DNA from 3 places in the Alteromonas sp. Cnat3-28 genome. Region 3 is predicted to be linked to each of the others. Evidence: predicted binding sites of a transcription regulator. Region 3 holds the regulator's gene; each other region holds the start of a gene.
The links. The regulator MetJ, encoded in region 3, represses methionine synthesis genes. The targets are predictions, from matches to a motif close to TAGACGTCTAGACGTCTA.
Positions count from the first base shown of each region.

Region 1: metK (methionine adenosyltransferase) is a predicted target of MetJ. The motif match lies at 3,254-3,271, and genes of this name have one in related genera.
Region 2: metA (homoserine O-succinyltransferase) is a predicted target of MetJ. The motif match lies at 6,036-6,053, and genes of this name have one in related genera.

Region 1 covers NZ_JAKREY010000026.1:5,483-15,728, reverse strand. The annotation lists gene MHM87_RS18255 (ABC transporter substrate-binding protein) at 1-405, opposite strand, end outside; gene MHM87_RS18250 (exonuclease domain-containing protein) at 742-1,239, shown strand; gene MHM87_RS18245 (hypothetical protein) at 1,328-1,798, opposite strand; gene metK (methionine adenosyltransferase) at 2,038-3,183, opposite strand; gene tkt (transketolase) at 3,611-5,602, shown strand; gene epd (erythrose-4-phosphate dehydrogenase) at 5,621-6,631, shown strand; gene MHM87_RS18225 (phosphoglycerate kinase) at 6,748-7,923, shown strand; gene MHM87_RS18220 (fructose bisphosphate aldolase) at 8,225-9,124, shown strand; gene MHM87_RS18215 (hypothetical protein) at 9,347-9,661, shown strand; gene MHM87_RS18210 (efflux RND transporter periplasmic adaptor subunit) at 9,857-10,246, shown strand, end outside.
Region 2 covers NZ_JAKREY010000004.1:143,075-153,320, reverse strand. The annotation lists gene MHM87_RS06085 (pyrimidine/purine nucleoside phosphorylase) at 395-679, opposite strand; gene MHM87_RS06080 (DUF938 domain-containing protein) at 714-1,304, opposite strand; gene metH (methionine synthase) at 1,328-3,952, opposite strand; gene MHM87_RS06070 (homocysteine S-methyltransferase family protein) at 3,962-5,029, opposite strand; gene metA (homoserine O-succinyltransferase) at 5,033-5,971, opposite strand; gene MHM87_RS06060 (DUF2802 domain-containing protein) at 6,082-6,516, opposite strand; gene MHM87_RS06055 (chemotaxis protein CheW) at 6,576-7,067, opposite strand; gene MHM87_RS06050 (chemotaxis protein CheW) at 7,085-7,891, opposite strand; gene MHM87_RS06045 (ParA family protein) at 7,899-8,663, opposite strand; gene MHM87_RS06040 (chemotaxis response regulator protein-glutamate methylesterase) at 8,692-9,822, opposite strand; gene MHM87_RS06035 (chemotaxis protein CheA) at 9,851-10,246, opposite strand, start outside.
Region 3 covers NZ_JAKREY010000007.1:100,125-110,370, reverse strand. The annotation lists gene hslU (HslU--HslV peptidase ATPase subunit) at 248-1,576, opposite strand; gene hslV (ATP-dependent protease subunit HslV) at 1,659-2,183, opposite strand; gene MHM87_RS09315 (cbb3-type cytochrome oxidase assembly protein) at 2,596-3,186, opposite strand; gene priA (primosomal protein N') at 3,318-5,507, opposite strand; gene rpmE (50S ribosomal protein L31) at 5,919-6,131, shown strand; gene MHM87_RS09300 (hypothetical protein) at 6,337-6,654, opposite strand; gene MHM87_RS09295 (malic enzyme-like NAD(P)-binding protein) at 7,347-8,582, shown strand; gene metJ (met regulon transcriptional regulator MetJ) at 8,746-9,078, opposite strand; gene metF (methylenetetrahydrofolate reductase) at 9,240-10,127, shown strand.

The DNA of each region.
Region 1 (10,246 bases), on a different contig from region 3:
GTCGATAATAGGCGTCCCCGCTGCCCAAGGAACCAACATCAAAATGTTTTTTTCGTGTATTGGGTCGACTTCAGCGAGAACTACAGGTGTATGAACGCCGCCTACTACCGCAAGTAAATTGGGAGTTTGGGAAAATTGCTCAATGTTATATACACCTCGAGCTGGGTTGCCGCGATGGTCTTTCGCAATAACTTTTATTTGACGACCTAGAATCCCACCAGCGGCATTTATTTCGTCGACGGCAAGCTCGACCCCTCTTGTAATAGCGATGCCACCTTCAACAGCTACCGCTGAAAGATCGGCATCAATACCAATCACCAGAGGTTCCGTTGAACTTAATGCTTTACTTGCAGTAAAAATTGAAAAGACGCAAGCCAGCGAGAGAAAGATAGAAAGTGCACGCATGAATAGGCTACCTAAATGTTAACCTTAAAAGTGTATAGCAATGCGCTCAGTCTTTTAGCGTAAACGTCTTATCCTTTAGTATAAGTTTGATGCTTTTTTGAGAGCTTTTACGAGATTTTTGAGCGCTGGCGACGGGTTGGTGTACTAAACGAGTGCGCATTAATTGTGGCACGATTCTACTATTAGCTTATATTTCGAGAAGAGTGGTTGTACATTTGCTAAACAGTGCTCGACGTTGTTTAGTTGTTCCTCTGGTGACGAGGTAGCAGTAAAACCGCCTGATAAAAATGGTTTGCGTATGTTGCAAGCAAGGATAAACAGCGGTTTGGAGCGTGAGTGCGAAAGAATACCCTGCCAACAATAATAGACATTGAAGCAAGTGGATTTGGCGCAGCGAGTTACCCTATTGAAATAGGTATCGTGCGCTATGATGGTGCAAAGTGGTGTAAGCTACTTCGGCCCTTTGACTCGTGGGTTCACTGGGATCGAAAAGCGGAGTCACTGCACGGCATAACGCAGCAGATGCTGCAAACTCGAGGAGAAGAGCCTCGAAAAGTCTGTTTTGAGTTAAATAACTTCCTTGGCAATACGGTGGTTTACAGTGACGGTTGGGTCGTTGATAACCCGTGGCTAATTAAGCTCTACGCCGCAGCGCAGGTAGAAATGTCTTTTACGTGTAGAGCATTGGAATATATTTTGTCTGAAGCACAAATGAATCAATGGCATGAGGTGAAAAGCCGTCTTGCGAGCCAACTTGATGTTAAGCGTCATAGAGCGAGTTCCGACGCGATGGTAATTCAACAGACTTACGCAAAAACCTTATCATTGGCATAACGGCAACTACGTTTCGTCTTTATGATGGGGTTTAATACTAAAAGCACACTGTGAATGCAATGTAGCGGTGACCTAAAACAAGGATGACTTAAAACAAGTAATTGACGCCCAATGAGAGAGCCATATTCTCTTCTTCCCCAACTTGCCTATGTTCAAGTTCTACCGCCATGTTTAAACCCTCGCTTTTGCCAAGCAGCCAGCCCAACCGAGTAAAAGTACCTACATCATGAGGTAAATAAAGCCACTCTGCGTAATGCTGAAAGGCGGTATTGTTGGTTTTGTACGTTGCATAGACCTTTTGCGGAACCCAAGTGTTAAACCGCCGGCTGGCGCTAAACATACCTTGTGACCCCGCTGGGTAGGTATAACTGTTGTCGTATAGATAAGTTTCGGTTGTAGATTGAATGCGGTACATACTATTTAGCTGCCACCGGGCTATTTTTTTGCTTTTGAATTGGATAGGGCTGTAGTGGGGAGCATTCATTTCCGCGAGCACGGGGGAAGCCGCCATAGACGCAGCCAAAGTAAGTGCCAGAAGAATACCAGTAACCACATTCATGGAAGAGCCCAAGTTGTTGTTATCATGGCTTGTAAACAACCAGAAACTACAAGCGATAGTGTGTTCGTTATTTAAGCATAGCTGCAAAAAATAGATGATGAAAATATTCTTTGCTGTTTTTTATTTGTTTCGTTGATTTTGCGAGCCAAATAAAAACGCCGCTAGTTTATACAAACACTTTTTTGCAAAGCGTTATAAAAACTGAGCGGCGTATTTAAAAGCGTTATTGGGTTATCGAATTAAATCGATGCTTTTAACGCTTCTGCTTTATCTGTTGCTTCCCATGGGAATTCGTCACGACCAAAGTGACCGTACGCAGCCGTTGGGCGATAAATAGGGCGCTCAAGGTCTAGCATTTGAATAAGTCCATACGGGCGTAGGTCGAAGTGTTCACGGACCAGTGCTACTAACGTTTTCTCATCTACCACACCTGTACCGAAGGTATCGATGCTGATAGACGTTGGCTCTGCCACACCAATTGCATAAGACACTTGGATTTCACAGCGCTTAGCAAGACCTGCTGCAACAATGTTCTTAGCAACGTAACGACCCGCGTATGCTGCACTGCGGTCTACTTTTGATGGATCTTTACCAGAGAACGCGCCACCACCGTGACGGGCCATACCACCGTAAGTATCAACAATGATTTTACGACCTGTTAAGCCACAGTCGCCCATTGGACCACCGATAACGAATCGTCCCGTTGGGTTAATGTGAAAGCGTGTATTTCCATCAATCCATTCACTAGGCAGCACTGGCTTAATAATTTCTTCCATTACCGCTTCGCGAACTGTTTCAGTGCTTACTGAATCACAGTGCTGGGTTGAAAGCACAACCGCGTCGATGCCAACAGGCTTGTCGTTTTCATATTTGAAAGTAATTTGGCTTTTAGCATCTGGGCGTAACCAGTCTAGCTTACCAGATTTACGCACTTCGGCTTGTTTTTGAACAAGGCGGTGAGAGTACGTGATTGGCGCAGGCATTAGTACGTCAGTTTCGTCGCTAGCGTAGCCAAACATTAGACCTTGGTCACCAGCACCTTGTTCTTCAAGGCTTGCGCGATCAACACCTTGATTGATGTCAGGTGACTGTTTGCCAATAGCATTTAATACCGCACATGAATCAGCGTCGAAGCCCATATCTGAGTGCGTGTAGCCAATTTCTTTAACTGTTTTTCGGGTAAGCTCTTCAATATCTACCCATGCAGAGGTAGTTACTTCACCACCCACCAAAACCATACCGGTTTTTACATACGTTTCGCAGGCCACCCGAGCGCGAGGATCTTGTTCTAAAATAGCGTCAAGAACCGCATCTGAGATCTGATCAGCAATTTTGTCCGGATGTCCTTCAGACACTGACTCGGATGTGAATAAATGCGTGGCCATAAATGCTCCGTAAGCGTTAAATTATCAAAATAGTCGTATATTGTACTAAAACAAGTTATAAATACCAGTCTTTACTTCTAGACGTCTAAAAGTCTCTTCGTTACGAATAGTTGACACAACCCGATCACTAATGGGGTTATCCAGGACGAAATTGGTAAAGCGAATGATGTACTAGTAAAACCAGACGTTAGATATAACCGTTTTTGATGTATTGGGAATACGTGATGGATAAGGTATAGACCATTTTTTACTAAGACTTTCACTATTGGCAATCAAAACCCATTGAACTGTAAGGTGGCATAGGTAAGAATAACGCCACATTCATTCGTATAAAGAAGTAGAGCGAACGCCTTACCTCTACGCTCGTCTAGCTTGCCTAGCCCGCTAAGATACGAAACAAAAGATACAAAATAAATCAGGAGACAACATGCCCTCTCGTCGTGAACTCGCCAATGCAATCCGTGCATTAAGCATGGATGCCGTTCAACAAGCTAAATCTGGTCACCCAGGTGCCCCAATGGGGATGGCTGATATCGCACAGGTACTATGGGGTGATTTCTTATCACACAACCCTGCAAACCCATCTTGGGCTAACCGCGATCGCTTTGTGCTTTCAAATGGTCACGGCTCGATGCTGTTGTACTCTCTTCTTCACCTTTCGGGCTACGAACTGCCAATAGAAGAATTAAAGAACTTCCGCCAATTGCATTCAAAAACGCCAGGCCATCCTGAGTACGGTTATGCGCCAGGTGTTGAAACGACCACTGGCCCACTAGGCCAAGGTATCAGTAATGCTGTGGGTATGGCGCTTGCCGAGAAAGTGCTAGCGGCACAATTCAACAAAGATGGTCACAATATTGTTGACCACCACACCTACGCATTCTTAGGCGATGGCTGCTTGATGGAAGGTATCTCACACGAGACATGTTCACTAGCCGGCACACTAGGCCTTGGTAAGCTTATCGCGTTTTGGGATGACAACGGCATTTCAATTGATGGCGAAGTAGAAGGCTGGTTCACTGACGATACACCAGCACGCTTTAAGAGCTACGGTTGGGAAGTGATCGATGGCGTTGACGGTCACGATGCAGAGCAAGTAAAAGCCGCTATTGAAAAGGCGCAAGCGAACACCGCGCAGCCTACGCTTATTTGTTGTAAAACCACTATTGGCTTCGGCTCGCCTAATAAAGAAGGTACCGAGTCTTGTCACGGTGCACCACTAGGTGAAGATGAAATTGTAGCCACTCGCGAAAAGCTTGGCTGGAGCCATGGCGCGTTCGAAATTCCAGACGATATTTACGCGGGTTGGGATGCTAAAGAGAAAGGTTCAAACGCGGAGAGCGCGTGGAATGACGCTTTCGCGGCATACGAAGCCGCTTACCCAGAGCTTGCGGCAGAGTTCAAACGCCGCGTAAATGGCGAGTTGCCAGCAGATTTCAGCGAAAAAGCAGATGCAATTATTGCTGAGCTTCAAGCTAACCCACAAAATATTGCTTCACGTAAAGCGTCGCAAAATGCACTAAACGCATTTGGTCCACTACTTCCTGAGCTATTAGGCGGCTCTGCTGACCTTGCTGGTTCTAACCTTACTATTTGGGAAGGCAGCAAAGGCGTTGAAGCGAACGATGCGTCAGGTAACTACATTTATTACGGTGTACGTGAGTTTGGTATGTCTGCCATGATGAATGGTATTGCCCTTCACGGTGGCTTTAAGGCATACGGTGCAACCTTCCTAATGTTCATGGAATATGCACGCAATGCGGTACGTATGGCAGCGCTAATGAAGCAGCCTGCAATTTTCGTTTACACCCACGATTCAATTGGTCTAGGTGAAGACGGCCCAACACACCAGCCAGTAGAGCAGGTGGTTGCGCTACGTGCAACGCCTAATCTTGATAACTGGCGTCCTTGTGATCAGGTTGAGTCTGCTGTGTCGTGGAAGTCTGCTATTGAGCGCACTGACGGCCCAACAACACTAATCTTCACACGCCAAGGCTTAGCACAGCAAGAAAGAACGGCTCAACAAGTTGCAGATATCGCTAAAGGCGGTTACGTACTTAAAGACTGTGAAGGTACGCCAGAGCTTATTCTTATTGGTACCGGTTCTGAGGTTCAGCTAGCCGTTGAAGCAGCAGCGAAACTGACCGAGCAAGGCAAAGCCGTTCGCGTAGTGTCTATGCCATCAACTGACGTATTTGACCGACAGTCTGCTGACTACCGTGAAAGTGTACTACCTTCTAGCGTAGTTAAACGCGTAGCGGTTGAAGCCTTGTCTAAAGATAGCTGGTACAAGTACGTTGGCTTTAATGGTGCTATCGTAGGCATGGACACCTTTGGTGAATCTGCACCTGCGGGCGACCTGTTCAAGCACTTCAACATTACCACTGACGCTGTAGTAGAGGCTGCACTGTCTCTGTAAGAGGTAATAGATAAGCCTATGGTAAATATTGCCATAAATGGGTTTGGTCGTATTGGTCGTAACGTGTTGCGCGCGCTGTATGAAAGTGGGCGCAACAACGAATTTAACGTGGTGGCCATTAACGACATTGCTAAACCCGAAGGCATAGCACATTTACTTAAATACGACACCGCCCACGGGCGGTTCCGTTTTGATGTGGCCTTAGAAAATAACACGCTTAATGTCGCAGGTGACGATATTACGCTGCTTGCGGTAAACGATATTAAAGACCTACCCTGGAAAGACTTAGGCGTTGATATTGTGCTTGAGTGTACGGGCAAGTTTGATGACAGAGCATCGGGGCAAGCACATTTAGATGCAGGCGCTGGCAAAGTGCTTTTCTCGTCACCCGGGTCACCAGATTTAGACAATACGGTCATTTTCGGAACCAACGAAGACACGTTGACCAGTGAACAAAAATTAGTCTCCAACGGCTCTTGCACCACAAACTGCATTGTTCCTGTTATCCAAGCGCTAGACGCTGCGTTCGGTGTTGAAAGTGGTACGATCACAACCATTCACGCGTCTATGCACGACCAGCAAGTTATCGACGCCTATCACGAAGATTTGCGCAGAACCCGTGCTGCAAGTCAGTCGATTATTCCCGTTGATACCCGACTTGCTGCCGGTATAGAGCGCATTCTGCCTAAGTTTGCGGGAAAATTCGAAGCCATTGCGGTTCGAGTGCCAACTATCAATGTTACTGCCATGGATTTGAGTGTAACGCTTCAATCTAAGGTAACGATTGAGCAAGTGAACCAAGCCCTTCGCAATGCAAAAGCGGGGCGTTTACAGGGCATTTTGGACTACACCGAAGAGCCTTTGGTGTCGGTAGATTTCAATCACGACCCTCACTCGTGTATTGTAGATGGCACACAAACAAGAGTCAGTCACAAACAACTGGTTAAAACACTAGTATGGTGTGACAACGAATGGGGTTTTGCAAACCGTATGCTCGATACCGCAAAAGTGATGTTCGACGCAAAATAAAGCATTGATGCTGCCAAGGGTTGGTAGCACCAGCCCGCGCAGCTTTCACAGTTAATTTGAGCGTGTCTTACCTTCAAAACACGCTCTACTGAATTTAAATTAACATAGGAAAGACGATGGCAATTCCAAGCATGAGCGATATGGCCCTAAAAGGTCAGCGCGTATTAATTAGACAAGATTTAAACGTGCCGGTAAAAGACGGCAAAGTAACTTCTGATGCGCGTATCAAAGCATCAATCCCTACGATTAAAGCAGCCCTAGACGCAGGTGCGGCAGTTATGGTGATGTCTCACCTTGGTCGCCCTACTGAAGGCGAGCCTGCTGATGAGTTCTCCCTTCAACCTGTTGTTGATTACCTTAACGACGCCCTAGATGTGCCGGTAAAGCTAGTAAAAGATTACCTAGACGGTGTTGAGCTTAGCGAAGGTGAGCTCGTCATTCTTGAAAACGTTCGCTTCAATAATGGCGAAAAGAAAGACGACGAGACACTGGCAAAACAGTACGCAGCACTTTGCGATATCTTTGTTATGGATGCGTTCGGTACTGCTCACCGCGCACAAGCGTCTACTCATGGCGTTGCTAAGTTTGCACCAAAAGCCTGTGCTGGCCCATTACTTGCTGCAGAATTAGACGCACTTGGCAAAGCGCTAGACAACCCTAAACGTCCAATGGTTGCTATTGTGGGTGGCTCTAAAGTATCTACCAAGTTGACCGTGTTAAAAACATTGGCTGAAAAAGTTGATCAGCTGATTGTTGGTGGCGGTATTGCCAACACTTTCATTGCTGCTCAAGGCCATAATGTGGGTAAGTCACTAGTAGAGATGGACCTTACCGAGCAAGCCACGCAGCTTATGAATGAAGCGCAGGCGAATGGCGGTAATATTCCAGTACCTACAGATGTGGTCGTGGGCAAAGCGTTTGATGAGAATACCGAAGCGACGCTAAAAGTAGTCAGTGACGTTGCCGACGACGATATGATTTTTGATATTGGTCCAGATTCTTCAAAGGCGTTAGAGGACATTATCAAGAACGCGGGAACCATTGTATGGAATGGCCCTGTAGGCGTATTTGAATTTGAACAGTTCAGTGCTGGAACAAAAGCGCTGTCTGAAGCGATTGCGGCAAGCGACGCATTCTCAATCGCAGGTGGTGGTGATACACTAGCAGCAGTTGATAAATACGGGATTGCCGATAAGGTCTCTTATATTTCAACAGGTGGTGGCGCGTTCCTAGAATTCTTGGAAGGCAAAACACTACCAGCGGTAGCAGTACTAGAAGAAAAAAATAAATAAGCCTGGGCGCTGCATGTAAACGCAGCGTTTTAAAGCTCTAGATAGCTGAGGCCTAGTACAAACGTTACCCCATAAGTGTCACGCTCAGTAACAGCATTTTTGAGCGTGACCTTTTAATCGGAAACGATTACACCTGCGAAACAGTGAAGTACGCAGGCATAAATACCAACTTTATTACAGATGTGTTTACTTAAGGTGCTGGCATGCTGCGTCTGAGACAAACAGATCTTTAATAGAATTGGTATAACAATAAACCCTACACCTGTCTATTAAGGCAGTAATATACAAAAGGAGTGTTGCAATGGCATCACAAGCTCAGCAGGCAATGCTGGATAAACTGAAGACGCAAACCGGTTTTATTGCAGCGTTAGATCAAAGCGGCGGTAGTACCCCTAAAGCGTTGCGCTTATACGGCATCGAAGAGTCAGAGTATAGCTCAGACGAAGAGATGTTTAATCTTGTTCACGAAATGCGTACACGCATTATCACCAGCACCCCTTTTAGCGGCGAGCGCGTTCTTGGCGCAATCTTGTTTGAAAACACCCTTGATAGAGAAATTGAAGGCATGTCTTCTGCACACTACCTGTGGCAGAAGAAGCGCGTAATTCCGTTCCTAAAGGTAGATAAAGGATTAGCTGAAGAAAGCAATGGCGTGCAGGTAATGAAGCCAATGCCAGGTCTTGATGCACTGCTAGCTAAAGCGGTGGCGCAAGATGTATTCGGCACTAAAATGCGCAGTGTTGTTAAGCTTGCGAATCACCAAGGTATTAAAGACGTTGTTGCTCAGCAATTTGAAGTGGGTAAGCAAATTTTAGCTGCGGGCCTTGTTCCAATCATTGAGCCAGAAGTGGATATTCACAGTCCACAAAAAGCGGAAGCAGAAGCATTACTTAAGCTAGAGATTTTGACCCAGCTTAATCTGCTAAACGAAGGTCAGGAAGTCATGCTTAAGCTTACGCTTCCGACAGAAGCAAACTTCTATAAAGAGCTTGTTGACCATCCTCGCGTACTCAAAGTAGTGGCGCTATCTGGTGGCTATAGTCGCGAGGAAGCAAACGCGAAGCTGGCAGAAAACCAAGGTATGATCGCGAGTTTCTCTCGCGCACTGACAGAAGGCGTATCTGCACAGCAAACTCAAGAAGAGTTTGAAGCAACGCTTGATACTGCAATTGAAGGTATCTACCAAGCGTCTAAAGCTTAATTCTCTCCTTTTAAATTGATTGTAAAGAGCGCCTAATGGCGCTCTTTTTCGTTGTGCGGTTTTATCACTTCTTATTCCATTTCGCTTTTGTCGATTCTGAAAACGTGCAATCGCTTATTGCCTGCGTTTACTAGCAAGAATGTTTCTTGTAAAAGCGTAATCGCCTGTGTAGCATAACGCCTCAATTTTCCTTATATAATTGAATTTCTGGAATAATCATCGGTGAATAATCATCAGTACATGAAGCAGTACACCATATACGCATTAATTGCGTTGTTGTTTACTTGCTTATCTGGACTTAAACAGGATTACAAGCCGATCACGTTCAAGCATCATTTTGATGCTTCTATCTCAGAATATTCATTTGAATTTGATACTGAGGAAAGTGCGCCGGAAGAGCCCGTCCCGCCACAAAATGTTGTGCTGGATTACATTACGGACTCCTTCACGGATACCGCAAAACCACGTCCGCGTGGGCTTTTCAAAACATCCCTTAACTACGCAACGCCGTTAACCCGAGCGCCGCCTATTGCTTAGTTTTTTAGGTTTAGCGGTTATTGGCTACCTAAAAAACACGTTAATTCGATATTCCTAACAACGCGCCAGCGCTTTGCTGGATGTTTTTGCGTGCTTAATTATCAGCGGTGAACCTATTTGCTGAAAGCGCGCTAGTGGCATGCTGTCTTTTTATAAGGCATGTCACGATTAGCCTTTTTATTACGAATTTACATTATGAGCAAAAAAGCACTTCTTGCAGTAAGCATTGTTTCCGCACTTTTAGGTGGTTGTGGACATGAAGAACATGCTGCGCATCACGAAAAACTTCAATTCAACGTTACTCATCCTATCGTACAAGACACAACGCTGGTAAAAGAGTACGTCAGTCAGATACGTGCCATTCAACATATTGAAGTTAGAGCTATGGAAAAAGGCTATCTTCAATCGACCTTTGTTGATGAGGGACAAACGGTAGAACGTGGCCAGCCCATGTTCAAAATAATGCCGAACGTATATGAAGCTGAACTACACCGCGCTGAAGCCGAGGCTAAATCGGTAGAGATGGAGTACAAAAATACAAAGTCGCTTGTTGAACAAAACATTGTTTCTCCTAACGAACTTGCC
Region 2 (10,246 bases), on a different contig from region 3:
TCTTTGTGCCATCTAGACAAGGCGGATGTTTGACGGTTTCGTGGTTCTAAGTCGAAAACATTCAACGCAGTATAGATGGCACAAAGGCGCTGCCCGAAGGGGTCGTTATGGAAGCCTTTTACTCTTTGTCACAGCCCTTTAACTTAGCCCACTAGGCTTGCAGGACTGTTTCGCGATTAAAAGGCTTCCATTTAGACCAAAATTCGTACATCAAAGGTCAACAGGCCCTGATAATTCGCTCACATTTCAGGTTTAGTTTTATTAGTATAAAAGCGCAAGTGAGCCGAGCTCGCTTGCACTTCTAATACTTTGAGATATACAGAGAAATTTTACAACCTCTGAAAGTCAATTCTACGAAAGTTTAAATACAGAGTGAATTAAACGCTTTTAAGAATTAGCTGTAAAAGCAAAGATAAGCGGTAGGCGTAGACACTTTTACGTCAAAAGAAGCATCGGCGGGTACATTAAAGCTGGTGCCTGTAGCAAAAGATTGCCATTCGTCACTTCCCGGAAGCTTCACAACTAGCTCACCTTCAACCACTTTCATTAGCTCTTTTTGTGATGTAGAAAATGTATATTCACCCGGCGACATCACGCCCGAGGTACAGGGGCCGTTTGCAGATTCAAACCCAATCGAGCTCACTTTATTGTCGAAATAATGGTTTACTTTAAAGCTCATAATTACTCCTTTCATTGATGCAAGAGATGCTTTTCTAGCGTTTTTGCCAAATAAGCATATGGTTATTGGCGGGCATGTCGATTATTTCTTGCAAGCTTAGCTCGCCTGCCCAAGCAGTAAGCTCATTGATATCGCGGTAGCCACCATAACCACGCGCTAAAAGCGAAGTATGGAAGGCTTGGTTACTTTCAGAAGTAAACTTACCACTATGTGTAAAAGGGCCATACTGACAGAAAACGCCCCCTATGGGTAAGTGCAACGCTACTGATTCCATGAGTAGCTTCGCCTCTTCTTTTTGCATGATATGCGCGGTGTTTGCCGTAAAAATGCCGTCTATGTCGAGGTTGGGAAAGTCATCTTGCCCAACGGTGAATGCAATGGGAGGTTTCACATTCCGCGTATTTGAATCACTCAGCCACGCGGCAATGCCTTCGTGATAGTGTGGTTGGTCGCTTGTGTGCCAAATAAGATGGGGCAAATGCTCAGCCAAAAATACGGCGTGCTGACCTGTTCCACTCCCTATCTCTAATACTTGTCGGCAATTGGCAAATTTACGTTCAAGCACGCTCAAAATGGCGCGCTTGTTGTTCTCACAAGCCTGACTAAAAGGCTTTTCGATTTGCATACACGTTACCTGCCTAATCAGCATTAATCACTTAAGTTTGGACCCAACCACTTTTCAGCCTCTTCTAGGGTCCAGCCTTTACGTGTGGCGTAATCTTCTACTTGGTCGGCTTGAATTTTGGCGACAGCAAAGTATTTGGCATCAGGGTGAGCAAAATACCAACCCGATACTGACGCCCCCGGCCACATGGCGTAACTTTCCGTAAGCTTCATACCTGTATGCTGCTCTGCTGACAATAAATCCCAAATAAGCTGCTTTTCAGTATGCTCGGGACACGCGGCGTAGCCTGGTGCCGGTCGAATGCCTTGGTATTTTTCGCGAATAAGTTCTTCGTTACTTAGTGATTCGTCAGCGGCGTAACCCCAGTAATGCTTACGCACTTGCTCGTGCAGATATTCCGCAAACGCTTCGGCAAGCCTGTCTGCCACCGCTTTAACCATAATGCCGTTGTAGTCATCGCCAGTCTGAATATAGCTATCAGCAAGCTCGTCTTCACCTATACCGCCGGTGACGGCAAAAGCGCCCACATAATCATTTATGCCACTCGACTTTTCAGCTACAAAGTCTGCTAAACAATAATTAGCGAATTTGTCTTTTAGGGTTTGCTGACGCAAGTGATGGGCAACACCTTGAATCTGGTTTCTCGACTCATCGGTATAAATTTCAACATCGTCATTAACGCGATTGGCAGGAAACAAGCCGATAACGCCTTTCGCCTGAAGGCTGTTCTCTTCGATAATTTTATCCAGCATGGCGTTGGCGTCGTTAAACAGTGACTGTGCCTGCTCTCCCACCACCTCATCTTCAAGTATACGTGGGTACTTGCCTGCCAAAGACCAGGTTAAGAAAAATGGCGTCCAATCAATGTAGTTGCGCAGCGTAGCCAAATCGGCGGTTACCGGTGTTACACCCAGGCTCGCAGGTTTTACTGGCAAAGTCGTAAAATCTGGCTTAAAAGCGTTTTCTCTGGCTTGAGCTAACGTCACCGGCTTGCTGCGCGGCTTTTTGCGGGCGTGCTGTTCACGTACCGTATCGTATTCTTTTGCCAATTCCTGCGCGTAAATATCGCGGGACGTTTTGTTTAGAAGGCGCTGACATACGCCTACTGCTCTACTAGCATTTGGAACATAGGCTACAGGCGCATGGTAGTTTTGTTCAATTTTTACCGCAGTGTGCGCTTTAGACGTAGTCGCCCCGCCAATAAGCAGCGGGATATCAAAGCCCTGACGCTCCATTTCTTTGGCAACGTGAACCATTTCATCTAGTGAAGGTGTAATAAGGCCCGACAGGCCTATCATATCAACGTTTTCATCTTTAGCGGTTTGTAAGATTGTCGCCGCTGGCACCATTACGCCAAGATCAATCACTTCAAAGTTATTACACTGAAGTACCACGCCAACAATATTTTTGCCGATATCGTGAACATCGCCCTTTACCGTGGCTAATAGAATTTTGCCGTTACTTTTCGCGTCGTCTGACTTTTCTTCTTCAATGTATGGCTGTAAATGGGCTACCGCTTTTTTCATTACACGTGCCGACTTTACTACCTGAGGAAGGAACATTTTACCTTCGCCGAACAAATCTCCCACCACGTTCATGCCGTCCATTAACGGCCCTTCAATAACGTGTAATGGACGCTCAGCTTGCTGGCGCGCTTCTTCGGTGTCATCAATGATGTAGTCGGTGATCCCTTTAACTAGGGCATGCTCTAAGCGCTTATTAACCTCTTGCTCGCGCCAGGATAAATCTTCTTTTGCGGCAGCCTTTCCATCGCCTTGATAGTTCGGTGCAATATCGAGTAAGCGTTCAGTGGCATCACTTCTGCGGTTTAAAATCACGTCTTCAACCGCATCTCGAAGTTCAGCCGGTATTTCGTCATATACCTCTAGCTGACCTGCATTCACAATAGCCATATCCATACCCGCTCGAATAGCGTGATATAGGAATACCGAGTGCATAGCTTCACGTACTGGGTTGTTACCTCTGAACGAGAATGAAATATTAGAAAGACCGCCGGAAATATGAGAGTACGGGCAGGTTTTACGAATCTCACGGGTAGCTTCAATAAAATCAACCGCGTAGTTATCGTGCTCTTCAATACCCGTCGCTACTGCGAAAATGTTAGGGTCAAAAATAATATCTTCAGGTGGAAAGCCGACTTCTTCTGTCAGCAGCTTGTAGCTACGCTGACAAATTTCTACTTTTCGAGCCTGCGTGTCAGCCTGACCAGTTTCGTCAAACGCCATCACTACGGTTGCTGCACCATAGCGCTTTATTAGCTTGGCTTGGTTTAAGAAGAGCGCTTCCCCTTCTTTTAAGCTGATAGAGTTAACAATCGCTTTGCCCTGTACACACTTAAGTCCTGCTTCGATAACATCCCATTTAGACGAATCGATCATAATAGGTACGCGGCTAATATCAGGCTCAGAGGCGATTAGGTTCAAAAAGGTGATCATGGCCTGCTTAGAATCAAGCATGGCCTCATCCATATTGATATCGATGATCTGCGCGCCGTTCTCTACTTGCTGCCTTGCGACATCAAGTGCAGTTTCATAATCACCTTCAAGAATAAGTCGTTTAAAACGAGCGGAGCCTGTTACGTTGGTACGCTCACCGATATTAATAAATGTAGAAAATTCTGCGCTCATAATGCCCTCCTAGTGTACAAACGGCTCTAGGCCTGACAAACGCATTTTGGGTTCGAACTGTGGCACTTTTCTTGGCGCAATTCCATTGACCGCGTTAGCAATATCGCGAATGTGTTCTGGCGTACTGCCGCAGCAGCCACCTACGACATTCACTAGCCCTGACTGCGCCCATTCTTTGATGTGCTCGGCCATTTCAGGGCCTTCCATGTCGTATTCACCAAACTCGTTGGGTAAACCAGCGTTAGGGTGCGCTGAAATTAAGCACTCACTAACAGTAGCCACTTCATCCACGTATTGGCGCAGTAAGTCTGGCCCAAGAGCACAGTTTAAGCCGAATGAGAATGGACTGATGTGTCGCATGGAATAATAAAACGCTTCCGCGGTTTGACCAGACAGCGTGCGCCCTGAGGCATCGGTAATCGTGCCAGACACCATAACGGGCAGCGATATACCTAGCTTTTCAAAAACCGACTCTACCGCATAGGCTGCCGCTTTCGCATTAAGTGTATCGAAGATGGTTTCCAGCATGATTAAATCTGCACCGCCTTCAATGAGCGCTTCGGTAGACTCGCTATACGCTTCCACGAGTTCGTCAAAAGTAACATTGCGTTTGCCTGGGTCGTTAACGTCAGGCGAAATTGAAGCAGTGCGATTTGTTGGGCCAAGTACACCTGCCACGAAACGGGGTTTGTCGGGTGTCTTTGCTGTGAACTCATCGGCAGCTTTACGCGCCAATTTAGCTGCAGCTAAATTAATATCACGGGATTGAGCCTGCATATCGTAATCGGCCATAGCGATAGTCGTAGCATTAAACGTATTCGTTTCAATAATGTCCGCGCCAGCTTCAAAGTAATCACAGTGAATTTGATAGATGATATCGGGCTGGGTAAGAACCAACAAATCGTTATTACCCTTTACATCACAGTGCCAGTTGGCAAACTGTGTTCCGCGATAATCTTCTTCTTCTAACTTATGGCGCTGGATCATGGTGCCCATGGCGCCATCTAATATAAGGATGCGCTTTTTAGCGGCTTCTGTAAGCGTTGCTTGCGCGCTAGAATTTGGTCTTTGGCTCACGTGCTACCTCTTTGGCTGTGACTTTTCAGCAAGCTGACTTAAATCGTAAGGCGTGGTCTGATAGACATAATAATTCAGCCAGTTTGTAAACAATAGGCTGCCGTGTGAGCGCCACTGTACAATAGGAGACTTGGCTGGATCATCCCCTTCAAAATAGTTTTTTGGAATTACTGGCGTTTGTCCCGCGGCAATATCTCGAAAATACTCGTCTTTAAGTGTATCTGGATCGTATTCCGGGTGACCCGTTACAAATACCATGCGCTTATCTTCTGACGCCACAATATAAGCGCCTACATCGTCAGACTCTGCAACAACACTAAGTCCATCGACGCTGTTATACAACGAGGTGTTAATATGCCCATAACGGGAATGTGGTGCGTAAAAAGAAGGATCAAAGCCTCTTAATAGCTCATTGTTCGGGTCATTCACTTTATGTTTAAAGACACCTGAAAACTTTTCGTCTCTAAGCTCTCGTGTAATGCCGTAAAAGTGATACATGGCGGCGTGAGCAGCCCAACATAAGTAAAGGGTTGAGTTCACGTGACGCTGCGCCCACTCCAATATGGTGGTCATGGTTTCCCAGTACTTTACTTCCTCGTAATCGATAAGCGCGAGAGGCGCACCGGTGACAATGAGGCCATCGTATTTCTTATTCGCTACCGCTGAAAAGTCGTGATAGAAAGCATCCATGTGCGATTGCGGGGTATTCTTCGGCGCTTGATTATCAATTCGAATTAAATCCACGTTTATTTGCAGTGGCGTGTTCGATAACAGGCGAAGTAACTGTACCTCTGTTTCTATCTTGTTCGGCATTAAATTAAGAATACCGACTTCAAGAGGACGAATATCCTGATTGGCAGCCCTGTCCATGTCCATGGTAAAAATGTTTTCACCTAGTAGTACATTCTGCGCGGGTAACTGCTCAGGAATACGAATTGGCATAGAGGGCTCCAGTGATAAATTACAATATCTGTATTGTGTCTATAACTGGCGATATGTCAACATCTTTACGTCTAGACGTCTAAACGTTTTTTCTCTGATGCTCAAAAATACTAATTATTTTGTTTATGCACCATTACCAACATCTCAGCTTCGGCACGAGGAATGTCGCAGGCTTCAATAATTTCATCAATGCTAGCGCCTTGCTTGACTAAGTCCGCCGCACGCTGATATAGGCGTAGGGAAGGATCTTGAAGCTTGAGTTCTCGAAGCTGGTTTTCAATATCAGTTTGCTTTTCGTCTAACTCTTGAAGGTGTCGAGTGATCACCAAGGTGCGTGCTTGCGCCTCAGTTTGTTGATTATTTGCATTTTTAGCAAGGGCTTCAGTGCGGGCAATAGCCTCTGCGTTAGCATGTTCGCTTTCGCTTAATGCAGAACGCAACTGCTTAATGTGTGAATACAGCACACCCATCGCGGCAATGAGTATAACTACAAGAATACACAGTATGAGCTCTAATAAGGTAGGTGCAGCAAGCTGCCAATCCATGGACATAACCCTTGGGGAAATGTAGGCAGTATTATAATCAATACCGCCTATTCATTTATTTAGATGTTGCTAAGCTCATCCCACTCTTCGTCGCTTAACAATTTATTAAGATCTACAAGAATAAGCAGTTCGCCGTCGCGGTTACTTACACCTTGGATAAACTTAGCACTCTCTTCAGTACCTACGTTAGGGGCACTGTCAATCTCTGAAGATTTCAAGTAAACCACCTCAGCGACACTATCCACCAGAATACCAACCACCTGCTCGTCAGACTCAATAATAACGATACGGGTATTGTCAGTAATTTCTGTTGGCGGTAATCCGAAACGAGCACGTGTATCAATAACCGTTACTACGTTACCACGCAGATTGATAATACCAAGTACATAGTCAGGTGCACCGGGTACAGGGGCTATTTCGGTATAACGCAAGACCTCTTGAACTTGCATCACGTTGATACCGTAAGTTTCTTCACCTAAGCGATACGTTACCCATTGAAGGACTTCGTCGTTGCTGTCGGTGGCGTTATTATTTATTCTTTCGTCGCTCATGAACCTGGCTCCCAATACTATGGCGTCTGGTCGTTACTGCCTAAGCCTTTGTTAAGCATAGATATTAATTCTTCAACGTCAATTAACGCGCACATTTTTTCTTTAACCATCCCTGCTAACCAGGGACGCTTACCTGTGGACTCGCGCCATTTAACATCATCGGTAGTCAAATTGACCGTATTGACTAGCTTTTCACTAGCCAGACCCCACGCACTTTCCCCTAACATTATAAGATATCGGTAGTTAAGCGATTGTGCGAGGTTTTCGTCATATTTTTCTGGCATTACCCATTTTGCAGAGTCAACAACACTTAGTTTAGACTCTCTGTGCAACATTACACCCATAAACCAATCAGGTTTTCCAAATAAAGGGCCAATCTTCTCAATTTGGTGGATCCCACCTAGCGACGTCAAAGGCACCGCAAGTGTTAACCCTGCAACCTCAAAGAATAGCGCCTGAAAGCGAAAACCGAGAGTATCCTTTAGTGGAACTTTTGTTTTTTCAGCGCGGTTTAACGCAGCTTCTTGTTCATTTTCTACTAAAGTTTCTGCGTGAGACTGTTGCTGTTCATCTTCAATTGTCTCTGCTTTTTGCGTTTCAATTAACGATGTAACCTTTTCCGCTATCGCTTCTTGTTCATTCGATTGCGGCTCACTTTCATTGGCGGTAGAAGCAAGTGCCGTTTCAGCCATCTGCTGAGAAGCCTGCTCGAGCAATTTTGCCGTGCGCGCAGTCACATCTTCCGGTGCTTCTGGCTCTTTGAGGAGGCTATCAAGGTATGCCTCCATCACTTCTTCACGGGCAAAAGGCGATTGCTTGCTCATGTTCTCGTTATTTCTCCAATACCGCTAATAGTTTCTCGTACGCAGACACACCTCGTGTTTTGGGGTACGCTGCGGAAATGGGAAGCTGTACTAAACTTGCATCCCTGAAGTGCGTGTCGACGGGAATAACCCCTTCCCACACGCGCTCACCATAGTCATTCATTAAGCGCTTTCGCGATGCAAGCGCCGCGTTAGTGCGCTTATCAAACATAGTTGGAATAATCACAGTATCAAAGGATTTGTCCAACGAACGTCCCATAATTTCCATGGTACGAATCATTCTGTCTAGCCCTTTAAGCGCCAGATATTCTGTTTGGGTAGGCACGATAACCTTGTCACACGCTGCAAGAGCGTTAACCATCAGCACCCCTAGCACTGGAGGGCAATCGATGATAGCAACATCAAATTCCCCTGCGATTTTTGCCAACGCTTTTTTTAGGACTAAGCCCATACCTTGTTCGCTACCCATCGTTCTATCTAAGGTCGCGAGCGCCATTGTTGCAGGAAGCACATATAAGTTGTCTAACTTTGTCGGGCACAGACAATCCATAACATTATCGGCCGTAATGTCATTAGACTTAATAAAAATATCGTAAACTGAATGACTTGACGCTTCTGCATCGATACCGAAGTAATAACTCAGCGATGCATGTGGATCAGTATCAATCATGAGCACTCGCTTGCCTTGCTGTGCAAGCAAGCCGCCAAGGCTCACCGTAGTGGTAGTCTTTCCTACACCACCTTTCTGATTCGCTACTGTCCACACTTTCATATTTGCTGTTCCATTACTGTTCAAACTGCTATCGCATTTCGGTTTGAACGCAACTGCTCATATCATCAATGTTTATATTTTTACTGGATATATTGGCAACGGCTACAGCTTGAGGCATACCGTACACAACGCAGGAATCTTGGTCTTGAGCCCAAATCGTTGCGCCTTTTTCCTTGAGCATTCGGCATCCTTCTCTGCCGTCAGCTCCCATACCCGTTAATATAATTCCTAATACATCCCCACCATAAGCTTTAGCCAGAGAACTGAAAGTGAGATCAACACTGGGCTTATAATTCACCTTGCCACTCGCACTTGCATCAACAATGGCAATGCGTTTATTCGCACCTATGGTTTCTAGCAACATTTGCTTCCCACCGGGAGCAAGATACGCATGACCTGGTTTTAGAATGTCGCCGTGCTCGGCTTCTTTTACTCTAATCTTACAGTTTGTGTCTAAACGCTGTGCAAATGCCGTAGTAAATGTTCCTGGCATGTGTTGTACAAGCAAAATGGGGTATGGAAACTCTGCAGGTAAAGGAGACAGCACTTTTTGAAGCGCCACAGGCCCGCCTGTAGAAGCCCCAATTGCCAAACACTTGTAGTGCTTTCCCGTCGCTCTTACAGACGAAACGGTTGGTTGTTTGGCTGCGTCTTTATGCCCTGATAGCAACCCTGATGTTTTAAAGAACGCCTGCTTTGGCGCATTATCAGGAAGCTTTCTTGCCTCTGTAGAGCGAAACGACGGACGCTTAAGACCAATACCACGACGCGCTATTAAGCGTACTTTTGTACACAACAAGCGCGATGCGTCTTTTCTGTCCTGCGCGATATCTTCAAATTTCTTCGGTAAGAAATCGAGCGCGCCCGCTTCTAACGCATCTAATGTCGCTTGCGCACCATGATGCGTAAGCGAAGAAAACATAAGAATAGGTGTAGGCCGCTTGTCCATTATGGCCTTTACAGCTGAAATGCCGTCCATGACAGGCATTTCAACATCCATCGTTATCACATCCGGCTTAAGCGCTTCTGCTTTTTCGAGTGCATCGCGCCCATTTCTCGCTTCCCCAACAACTTCAAGTTCCCTATCGCCATCGAGTATTTCTTTTACTCGACGACGATAAAAAGTCGAGTCGTCCACGACAAGGACTTTAAAGACCATGGATTATTATTCCTGTTAATTCATCGCCTTACTTGATGGGTTTACGCGCATACCGTTTAAGCAGGCTCGGAATATCTAAAATTAGTGCAATTCCACCGTCTGATGTAATCGTGGCTCCCGCCATACCAGGCGTGCCTTGCAATAATGCATCAAGAGGTTTAATAACCACTTCTTCTTGGCCTATTAGCGCGTCTACTACGAATCCTACTTGTTGTGTACCAATTTGCACTACAACAACGTGTCCCTTTTCTCTATCGATGTTTTTGGGACCTCGAATCAACCATTCACCAAGGAAGAACAACGGAATTGCTTTTGAACGAACTATCATTGTTAGCTGGCCATCGACCGTGTTGGTCTTTTTGATGTCCATATTTATTATTTCGTTCACCGCGCCTAATGGTAACGCAAAGGTTTGTTTTCCTAC
Region 3 (10,246 bases):
ATTTAACAAGAAATTTTACACGCTACGTCGTTTTTAATTGAGGCTTTTAGAAGTTGATATGCCGAAAAATTTTGCAGGAGGGCAACGTTAAAATGTCATATAGCAATATTAAGACAAGATTTTTGAATGAAAAATAAAAAGCCCAGAGCATATCTCTGGGCTTAAATACTCTATTTTCAAAAGCTCACTGGGTCATGTTACACCCGATAAGCTTTTTAGCTGAGCTATTCGCTATCTCAAAACTGCATTATAAAATAAAGCGCGACAGATCTTCGTTATCTACCAAGGTTTCTAAGTGGCTGTTAACGTAGTCTGCATCAATCACGAATGACTCACCGCTCTTTTCAGAGGCGTCAAACGAGATGTCTTCCATAAGGCGCTCTAGCACGGTGTGCAAACGGCGGGCCCCAATATTTTCAGTGCGCTCATTCACCTGCCATGCCGCTTCGGCTATACGCTGAATACCAGAATCGTCGAAACTAATATCCACGCCTTCCGTCTTCATTAGCGCAATGTACTGGTGAGTTAATGACGCATTCGGCTCCGTAAGAATGCGCTTGAAGTCACCTACTTTAAGGGCAGATAGCTCAACGCGAATCGGAAGACGACCCTGGAGCTCAGGAATAAGGTCCGACGGCTTGCTCATTTGGAATGCGCCCGAAGCGATAAACAAGATATGGTCGGTTTTAACCATGCCGTGTTTTGTCGATACCGTTGAACCTTCCACAAGTGGAAGCAGGTCACGCTGAACACCTTCGCGAGATACATCAGCCGATGAGTTACCTTCGCGCTTACAAATTTTGTCAATTTCATCGATAAACACAATACCGTGCTGTTCTACCGACTCAATGGCTTTTTCCTTCAAATCTTCTTGATTCACAAGGCGTGCCGCCTCTTCTTCAATAAGTAGTTTGAACGCTTCTTTAATTTTCAGCTTCTTCTTTTTCTTTTGAGAACCCGACAAGTTCTGGAACATGCCCTGAAGCTGATTGGTCATTTCTTCCATACCTGGAGGCGCCATAATTTCTACGCCCATCTGCGGAAGTGCTACGTCAATTTCGATCTCTTTGTCGTCTAAGTCTCCTTGACGAAGCTTTTTGCGAAATGCTTGGCGCGTACCGCGATCTTCAACATTTTCCTTATTACCCCACGCATCTTCTGGTGGAGGCAGCAAAACGTCTAAAATACGCTCTTCCGCTGCTTCTTCTGCGCGGAATTTAACCTTTTTCATTTCATTTTCTTTCGTCATCTTCACTGCAATATCAGCAAGATCGCGAATGATGGTCTCAACTTCTTTACCTACATAGCCCACTTCAGTGAACTTAGTCGCTTCAACTTTAATGAACGGCGCGTTAGCAAGTTTTGCTAAACGGCGGGCTATTTCAGTTTTACCCACACCCGTAGGGCCAATCATCAAAATATTTTTTGGCGTAACTTCTTGGCGCAGCTCAGGTTCAAGCTGCATACGACGCCAGCGATTTCGAAGTGCAATAGATACAGCGCGCTTGGCATCTTGTTGACCGATAATATGACGGTCTAACTCGTGAACAATTTCTCTTGGTGTCATTTCAGACATGAATAAACCCTTTTCTAACAGCGCTTGCTGTACTCAAATTCATACGAGCGACAGCAAGCCAATAACAGCACTCAGCTGTTACTTAGTAATCTAGTACATCAACCGTTTGGCTATGGTTAGTGAACACGCAAATATCACCCGCTATGGTCAACGCTTTTTCGGCAATTTCTTTTGCGCTTAGCTCAGTATTTTCTAATAGTGCCGTAGCTGCAGCTTGTGCGTAGTTACCACCAGAGCCAATCGCGATAAGATCTTGTTCTGGCTGCACCACATCACCGTTACCGGTAATGATAAACGATGCGGTTTCGTCTGCTACGGCAAGCAATGCCTCTAGTTTGCGAAGCGCCCTGTCAGTCCGCCAGTCTTTGGCGAGCTCTACTGCCGCTTTGGTCAAATGGCCTTGGTGTGCTTCTAGCTTTGCTTCAAAGCGCTCAAACAGCGTAAATGCGTCGGCCGTGCCACCAGCAAAGCCCGCTAAAATCTTGTCGTGGTATAAACGGCGCACTTTGCGCGCATTACCTTTCATTACGGTATTGCCCAGTGATACCTGTCCGTCACCGGCCATTACCACTTGATTCCCACGTCGTACAGATACAATCGTTGTCACGTTAATTCCCCGTTTAGCTGGGCGCTGCTGCGTTTTTCGTCTAGCAAAGGCAGCAGCGTTCAAATTCAATATCAAATAAGTGGGGGGAGGCTTTTTAATTTCAAGGGTAAGACAAAAGAATGTGCGCTCAGAGCTGCCTACTATACGGGCTTAGCGCATAAGGTGCTTATTGAATACACCATTTATTGAGTGCATACTCTCGCCAACACACCCATCCTTTATTCGGTAAGCGTTTGTGCTCACTTTGATTTAAGCATAATCGCCCATCTGACAAGGTACCGCTCTCTTTTAACAACAGTGAGTGTCGACAGTGTTTAGAGTCGCTGCCTTTTTCATAAGCAAATTTTCTTTCTGTTTCTTGTTTGTCGGACGCTAAGTGAAACGTGTAGGGCAATGCCTTATCAATAAACTGCTACAAATTCCAGTACCAAATTTGGCATGTGGCAATGTTCACTTTACGCAGACTATGCTTGGCTTTTTCTGCATCACGCTTAGACTCGTAAGGACCCAGAATAACGCGGAACCAATCGCCGTTGCTGCCAGTGCTGTGTCTGATAAGCGCCTCTAAACCTTGGAATGCAATTTTGGCTTTCATCTCTTCAGCCTGCGCGCGGGTTCTAAACGAGGCGCACTGCATTAAATAGCGTTTGTCAGATTTTTCTTGCTCTTTGACCTCAACTTCTACTTCATATCCTGGAAGGGTCTTAATGTACTCCCATTCTTCTTCAGGAAGCTCAGGTAACGTCTCTTCTGTAGGAGCCACAGGTCGTGAAGCTTGTGTATCCACGTCGTCTTCTACATTGTCTTTTATTGACCACAAAAATGCACCAAAGCCAATCACCAATGCGAATACGCCAACAAGGCGCACAATAGGAAGCTTTCCAGAAACCGGGGCGTTAGATTGCGCATTTGATTGCGCGCTTCTGGCTGGTTTTCTACCTTTACCAGCCGGCTTCTTTTTTTGAGGAGAGCGTCCACGAGAGACATAATCGCGTTGAGCCATAGTCGGCAATATTCCTACTTGTTATCGTTGTTTGTATGCGTAAGAAAACGTCATATACCAAATCTTTATGAAGCAGCAGCTTTCCTGCACTTCAATCCTGCGGAAATTTTAACGTATTGCTACCCAACAAGCTAACTGAAATCGGTAGGATCAATATCTATCGACCACCTTACCTTCATTGCCTGTGGCAACGCCTGTAAAAATGGCAGCGCCAAACGCAGCGCATTGTGAAGCGGCGCACGCTTTTCATGGCTACATATCAGCATAAACCGGAACCTGCCTTGCCGCTTTTCAATTAGACAAGGAAACGGGCCATTTAGCTCAATGGCATGCTGCTGGAGAAATACTTGCTTGCTGTCTTGTAAAAAACGATAGGCCAAACTGCTGTCGGTCGCTTCTGCGCGAATGACAAACTGGCTAATAAAAGGGGGCAGCCCCGCCGCTTTACGCTCCATTAAAGCGTGTCTGGCGAAATGCCCATAGCCATTGTGCACTAAATCTTGTAGCAAAGGGTGATGGGGATTGTGAGTTTGCAGCCACATTTCACCGGGTTTACTGGCGCGCCCTGCTCTTCCAGCAAGCTGAGTTACAAGCTGAGCGAGCTTTTCTGGTGCTCTAAAATCGGCACTAAAAAGTGCGCCATCGCAATCTAGCACCGCCACTAAGGTTACATGAGGGAAATGGTGACCTTTTGACAGTATCTGAGTACCTACCAGAAGCTGGTACTCTTGGCGGTTTATTGCATCCAGTGTTTGGTGCAGTTTGTCTTTGCCCCGCACGGTATCGCTGTCTATTCGTACCTGTTTAACACCGGGAAATAAACTTGCAAGCCCTTGCTCGACTTGCTCGGTCCCCGTACCCGCCGTAACTAATTCATTGTGATGGCACGCTTCGCAGTTTGATGGCATTGAGCGCATGCCGCCGCAGTGATGACACTGTAAGCGGTTCTGCGCTTTATGCACCGTATACGGGCGGTCACAACGCTTACACATGACGGTTTCGCCGCAGTGATGGCAAAGCAGCGCTGGCGCATAGCCTCTGCGATTCACAAACACCAATACCTGATTTCCCGCGTTGATATGCTGGCGCATTATCGTTAGCAAGCCTTGCGAAATACCGTAGTGAATGGGTTGGTCACGCGCGTCCAACACATGCTGATGCGTGCTTTTCGCCCCTCCCGCTCGCTTAGTTAACTGCAAATGGGCATAGCGACCGCTTAGCGCATTATTAAGTGTTTCGAGTGCGGGCGTGGCGCTGCCTAATAAAAGAGGAATATTGTGCTGCTTAGCCCGCATAGCTGCCAAGTCACGGGCGTGGTAGCGAAGTCCATCTTGTTGTTTAAAAGACTCGTCGTGCTCTTCATCCACAATCAGCATGCCGGGGTTGTGCAGCGGGGTGAAAATAGCCGAGCGAGTACCGATGATTATCCCAAGTTCACCTGCTTTTGATCGCTGCCACACCTGTAGCCGTTCTTTATCAGAAAGCTGAGAGTGTAAAACGCCCACTGCAATACCAAAGCGCTTTTCAAAGCGTGACACTGTTTGCGGCGTCAGCCCGATTTCTGGCACAAGTATAAGCACTTGTTTTCCGTCGCACAGTAAGGGTTCGATGGCTTGAAGGTACACTTCCGTTTTACCGCTACCGGTAACCCCTTCAAGCAAACTTACAGCGAAATTGCCCTGCTGACGATTAAGTGCGGCAATGGCAACCGACTGCTCAGTATCTGGAATTGGCTTTTCAGACACCGATAACGAGGCAAGCCAACTGCCTGACTTAAATTCAGGCGCGACTTCTTCAATGCTTATCAATGACTTTTCGACAAGTGCTTTGACCGCAGGTGCGCCATACTGCTTGCGCGCTTGGGATGCTAATAAGGCACCACCGGCCAGTGCAGTAAAACACGCTTGCTGTTTAGGCGCCCGCGATAACGTGTCTGCAGTCGTTTGTTTACCTTTTTCGGTAAGCATTAGCATGTCTTGGGGTGTTGGCGCTGCTGACTCGCCTTTGCGCAATAAAACAGGCAGCATGGCGTGCAGGACCTCACCTGGCGCATGATGATAATACTGCCACAACCACTGAGCCATTTTCAGCAACACATTGTCAATAATTGGGGTATCGTCTAGAACTGACTCAATGGCTTTTAGCTTGTTGGCATTGTCAATTTCGCTTTCAGCTTTATGTAGCGTTTCAACGACAACGCCCACGAGTTTGCGCGGGCCAAAAGGCACAACCACTCTAACACCCGCACTAAGTGCGTTATCGTGGGTATACGTGAAAAGTTGGCGCAGTGGCACTGGCACGGCAACTTGGATAAAGGCCATTGCGAACGTTCTACCTTGTTTGATGACTTTTGCCGCGCACAATGCGCATACTAAATGTCATATATTGAAACTACTCATATCGAGACTATTCTTTTAGCCACACGTTACAGCAATTTTTGCAGTTAACAGTACATCTTAGTATTAGCGTGTATTGGCCGAGCCTTGAAAGCCAAATATTTAAACATACTTTGCTGTTAAGCATAAAAGGAATGTTTTTTGTTTAGCTGTCGTGCCTAACAGTTATACAAAAACCATACAAAAACCGCTTGATCAAGCCCCTGCCATCCTTTATTATGCGCCGCTCTTTTGCGATAGGCTGTTCTTTGAACGACTTATCATTTGAATTAAATAACGTATGGTGTGCGACTTCGGGTTGTATAGCGATACGGCCTTATTATGTGAGGTAACCCAATGAAACAAGATATCCACCCAAAATACGAAGAAATCACAGCAACTTGCTCATGTGGTAACGTAATGAACATTCGCTCTACGCTTGGTAAAGACATCAACCTAGACGTATGTTCTTCATGTCACCCATTCTACACTGGTAAGCAACGTAACGTTGACACTGGTGGTCGTGTTGATCGCTTCAAGAAGCGTTTCGGTGCATTGGGCAAAAAGTAAGCCTGATATCGAGTTCGAAAAAAGCGCCTTTATGGCGCTTTTTTATTGCTTAAAATTCACGCTTCACTCAAACAAGGTGTGCCAAACTGCGCGTTACCGCCGTTATCCTACGTCAGGCCAGTACCTAGCCAGTGTAACAAGCCCTGCAACTCGCGTTTCTGAAAACGTTTTTAGCTTAATTTACAACATCCAGCGTAACCTGAACTCAGTGAAGGTTTTTAACATTAGATAAATGCCTATCCCAATTGCCGCCACTCACTTTCTTACACTCTTCTTCGCTATCAAAATAAATACCAACGGGTACTGACTTAATTGACGCCAAAGCAATATTCACTTGGTTTATGAAGTCTATATCCCAACCATTAGTTAACGCCCGCTGCTTCTCCTGCTCAGTATTAAACACGGCAATCACTTGCGGCGCTCTCCAATGTCCTACGTGAGTTAGCCAAACAAATCCATTATTGTTAGATTTTACGCTTTCGCACACATCGGTTAGCACGGTTATTAGTTTTCTTTCTGTCATATCCTCGCCTTCAGCGCGAATTTTGAGTGGGCTTTCACAGAATTTTATCAGAAATATTGGATGGAGAATTAACGAGGTGTCTCCCTGCGTTCTATTTTCCTGATTTGGGTTTCTGTCCAATGCATTTATGAGAACGTAGATCCCTTTGATAGCTTTGTTTTTATCCTCCACACAATAGACCTACAGAATGTTATGACAAGTCAAAATAAATAGCATGAATGGCAATTATAGCTCCATTTTACTGGTCTAATTAGTATGCCTAACCTACATTGGTATATGAGAATTCTGATCAGATATGTACACAGTGATTAGCTGTGTTAGAGTTGCGATCGGCACTTTGATAGTGAGCATTAATTCTGTGAATAATGCATTACTTTCAAGACTTGTGGCGCTTTTGGGTACATAAACTTGAGGCTTGTATCCATTAAGGTATGTGAACAAAATCAGTAACGGTTAACGCCTAGTCTGCTTTTTCCACATGCCACCTTAGGGCGTATTGATAATTGCTGTAAAACAAAGATCAGCAAGCCCTAGTGCTAACAACTATTTATAATCACTTTTGTCATTACTTGGTTGTAACGCGCTTACGTTTATCTACCTATAACTATAACTATAACTATAACGACAATAAAATAGCTACAGAGCGTGAACGAAAACACCGATGAACCCTACATCTAAGGATACCTTTTTACATGTCAGATTTTAGACAACGCGCACTCGACTATCACGCCAAACCCACGCCTGGAAAAATCCGCGTAGAGTTATCTAAACCAGCCGACAGCGTCGATGACCTTGCTCTTGCCTATAGCCCAGGCGTTGCCGAGCCGGTCAGAGAAATTGCCGAAGATGCAGATAACGCCTATAAGTACACAGGTAAAGGAAACTTGGTTGCCGTTATCAGTAACGGAACCGCGATTTTAGGGTTGGGTAACCTAGGCCCACTGGCATCGAAACCTGTTATGGAAGGTAAAGCCCTTCTGTTTAAACGCTTTGCTGGCCTGGATGCCATTGACATTGAAGTGAAGCATCGTACAACCGAAGAGTTCATTAATACAGTAGCGAATATCGCTGACACATTTGGCGGCATTAACTTAGAAGACATTAAAGCGCCTGAATGCTTTGAGATTGAACAAGAGCTAATTAAGCGCTGTAAAATTCCGGTATTTCATGATGATCAGCACGGTACCGCTATTGTAACTGCAGCGGGCATGCTTAATGCTCTGGAAATTCAAGGTAAAAGCATAGAGAGCGCTAAAATCGTGTGTATGGGTGCCGGTGCAGCAGCGGTCGCTTGTATGGAACTGCTTATAAAGTGTGGTGCCCAGCGTGAGCGTATTTATATGCTAGACAGAAAAGGCGTTATCCATACTCGTCGCGAAGACTTAACTGAGCACAAAAAGCTATTTGCTAACAATACTGACAAGCGTACGCTTGAAGACGTAATGGAAGGTGCGGATATTTTTGTTGGTGTGTCAGGACCGGATGTTTTACCACCAGAAACACTGGCCTTGATGGCTGAAAACCCAATTGTATTTGCATGTTCTAACCCAGACCCTGAGATAAAGCCTGAACTTGCTCACGAAGTACGTAAAGATCTTATTATGGCTACCGGACGCTCGGACTACCCTAACCAGGTTAACAACGTACTGTGTTTCCCGTTTATTTTCCGTGGCGCACTAGATGTTCGTGCAACGGCCATTAACGATGAAATGAAAGTAGCGGCAGTAGAAGCCCTTCGTGCTATCACGAAGGAGCCTGTACCAGAAGAAGTACTAGCTGCCAGTAAGAGTACTAGTCTGACATTTGGTAAGGAGTACATTATTCCTAAACCTATGGACCCGCGTTTATGCGAGCGTATTGCTACCGCCGTATCTAAGGCTGCGATTGAATCTGGCGTTGCACGCGTGCCTGAAAGCCCAGAAGAATAAAATTCTGGCGCATTAGGCAAAAAAATGGAGGGGCTAGTGCTCAACCTTTATTTGCTAAAAAGTGCGCTTAGAGAATACAAGTACATAAAAAACGGCGCCGTGTTGTAGGTTATCAACTAGCAATAACTTACAACAAAGCGCCGTTTCTCTTTAATACCAAATATCAGTCGTCTTCCGACACATCGTTTTCGAAGCTTGGATCAATACCCATTTCTTCCATAATGCGTCTTGCTTCAGCCGGTACGCGATTAGGATTGTCTTTGCGCAGGTCATCATCGTTAGGCAATGGTTGACCGGTAAACGCATGTAAAAATGCTTCACACAACAGTTCTGAATTAGTGGCGTGACGCAGATTATTGATTTGGCGGCGAGTACGCTCATCAGTAAGCGCCTTAAGCACATTAATAGGTATAGAGACAGTGACTTTCTTTACCTGTTCGCTCTTCTTGCCATGCTCTGCGTAGGGGTGAATATATTTACCGTTCCATTCTGCCATTGTACTAACTCGGTCTACTCTTTTTTATGTTATGAAGAGAAATTCTAAACAAGTTCACGAAAAGGTCAATTGAGCAGTGTAAACCTCTTGACGTCTAGACATATATTCTTTAATTTAGACGTCTAAACGTCTATAAGAATACATTTTTGAGAGAAAAAGCCATGGTTTCTTACGCACAAGGTATCGATGCATTAAACCAGTCCCTGTCGGAACTGCGTGATATTGATGTATCTTTTGAATTCTTTCCGCCTAAAACGGAAGCCATGGAACAGACCCTGTGGAAGTCAGTTGAACGTCTAGCGCCACTAAAGCCAAGCTACATGTCGGTAACCTACGGCGCGAATAGCGGTGAGCGTGACAGAACCCACGACGTTGTAAAACGCATTCAGCAGCAAACCGGTGTCGCGGCGGTTCCTCACTTGACCTGTGTTGATGCTAGCCGTGATGAGCTTAAGCAAATTGCAAAAGACTACTGGGACTCAGGTATTCGCCGTATTGTTGCGCTTCGTGGCGATTTACCGCCAGGAGTAGAAAAGACAGAGATGTATGCCTCTGATCTTGTTGCCTTGCTAAAAGACGTTGCCGATTTTGATATTTCTGTTGCTGCCTATCCAGAGAAGCACCCTGAAGCACCAAATGCGCAGTTTGATTTACTAAACCTTAAGCGCAAAGCAGAAGCAGGTGCCACAGAAGCGATAACCCAGTTCTTTTTCGATACGAGTGTGTACCTTCGATTTAGAGACCGTGCAGCCGCAGCGGGTGTCGACTTAGATATCGTTCCGGGTATTTTGCCGGTAACCAACTACCAAACACTGGTGAAATTTGCGGGGTTCACAAATGTTCATGTGCCGGGATGGTTACACAAAATGTTCGACGGCCTTGATGCCGACGACCAAGCCACACGTAACCTAATAGGTGCTAACATCGCCATGGATCAGGTAAAGGTATTGGCTAAAGAAGGGGTAAAACACTTCCATTTCTATACGTTGAACCGCAGTGAATTAAGCTACGCCATCTGTCACATGCTAGGTGTGCGCTCAGGCACTTAATACATACAACAATCAGGATCGTGCTTGCGTTTTTTAACGAAGCACTCCACAAAAGGCGCAGTCAATGCGCCTTTGTTGTATAAAGCCTGCATTAAACTTTGCCACCAAGGCCGCCCGCA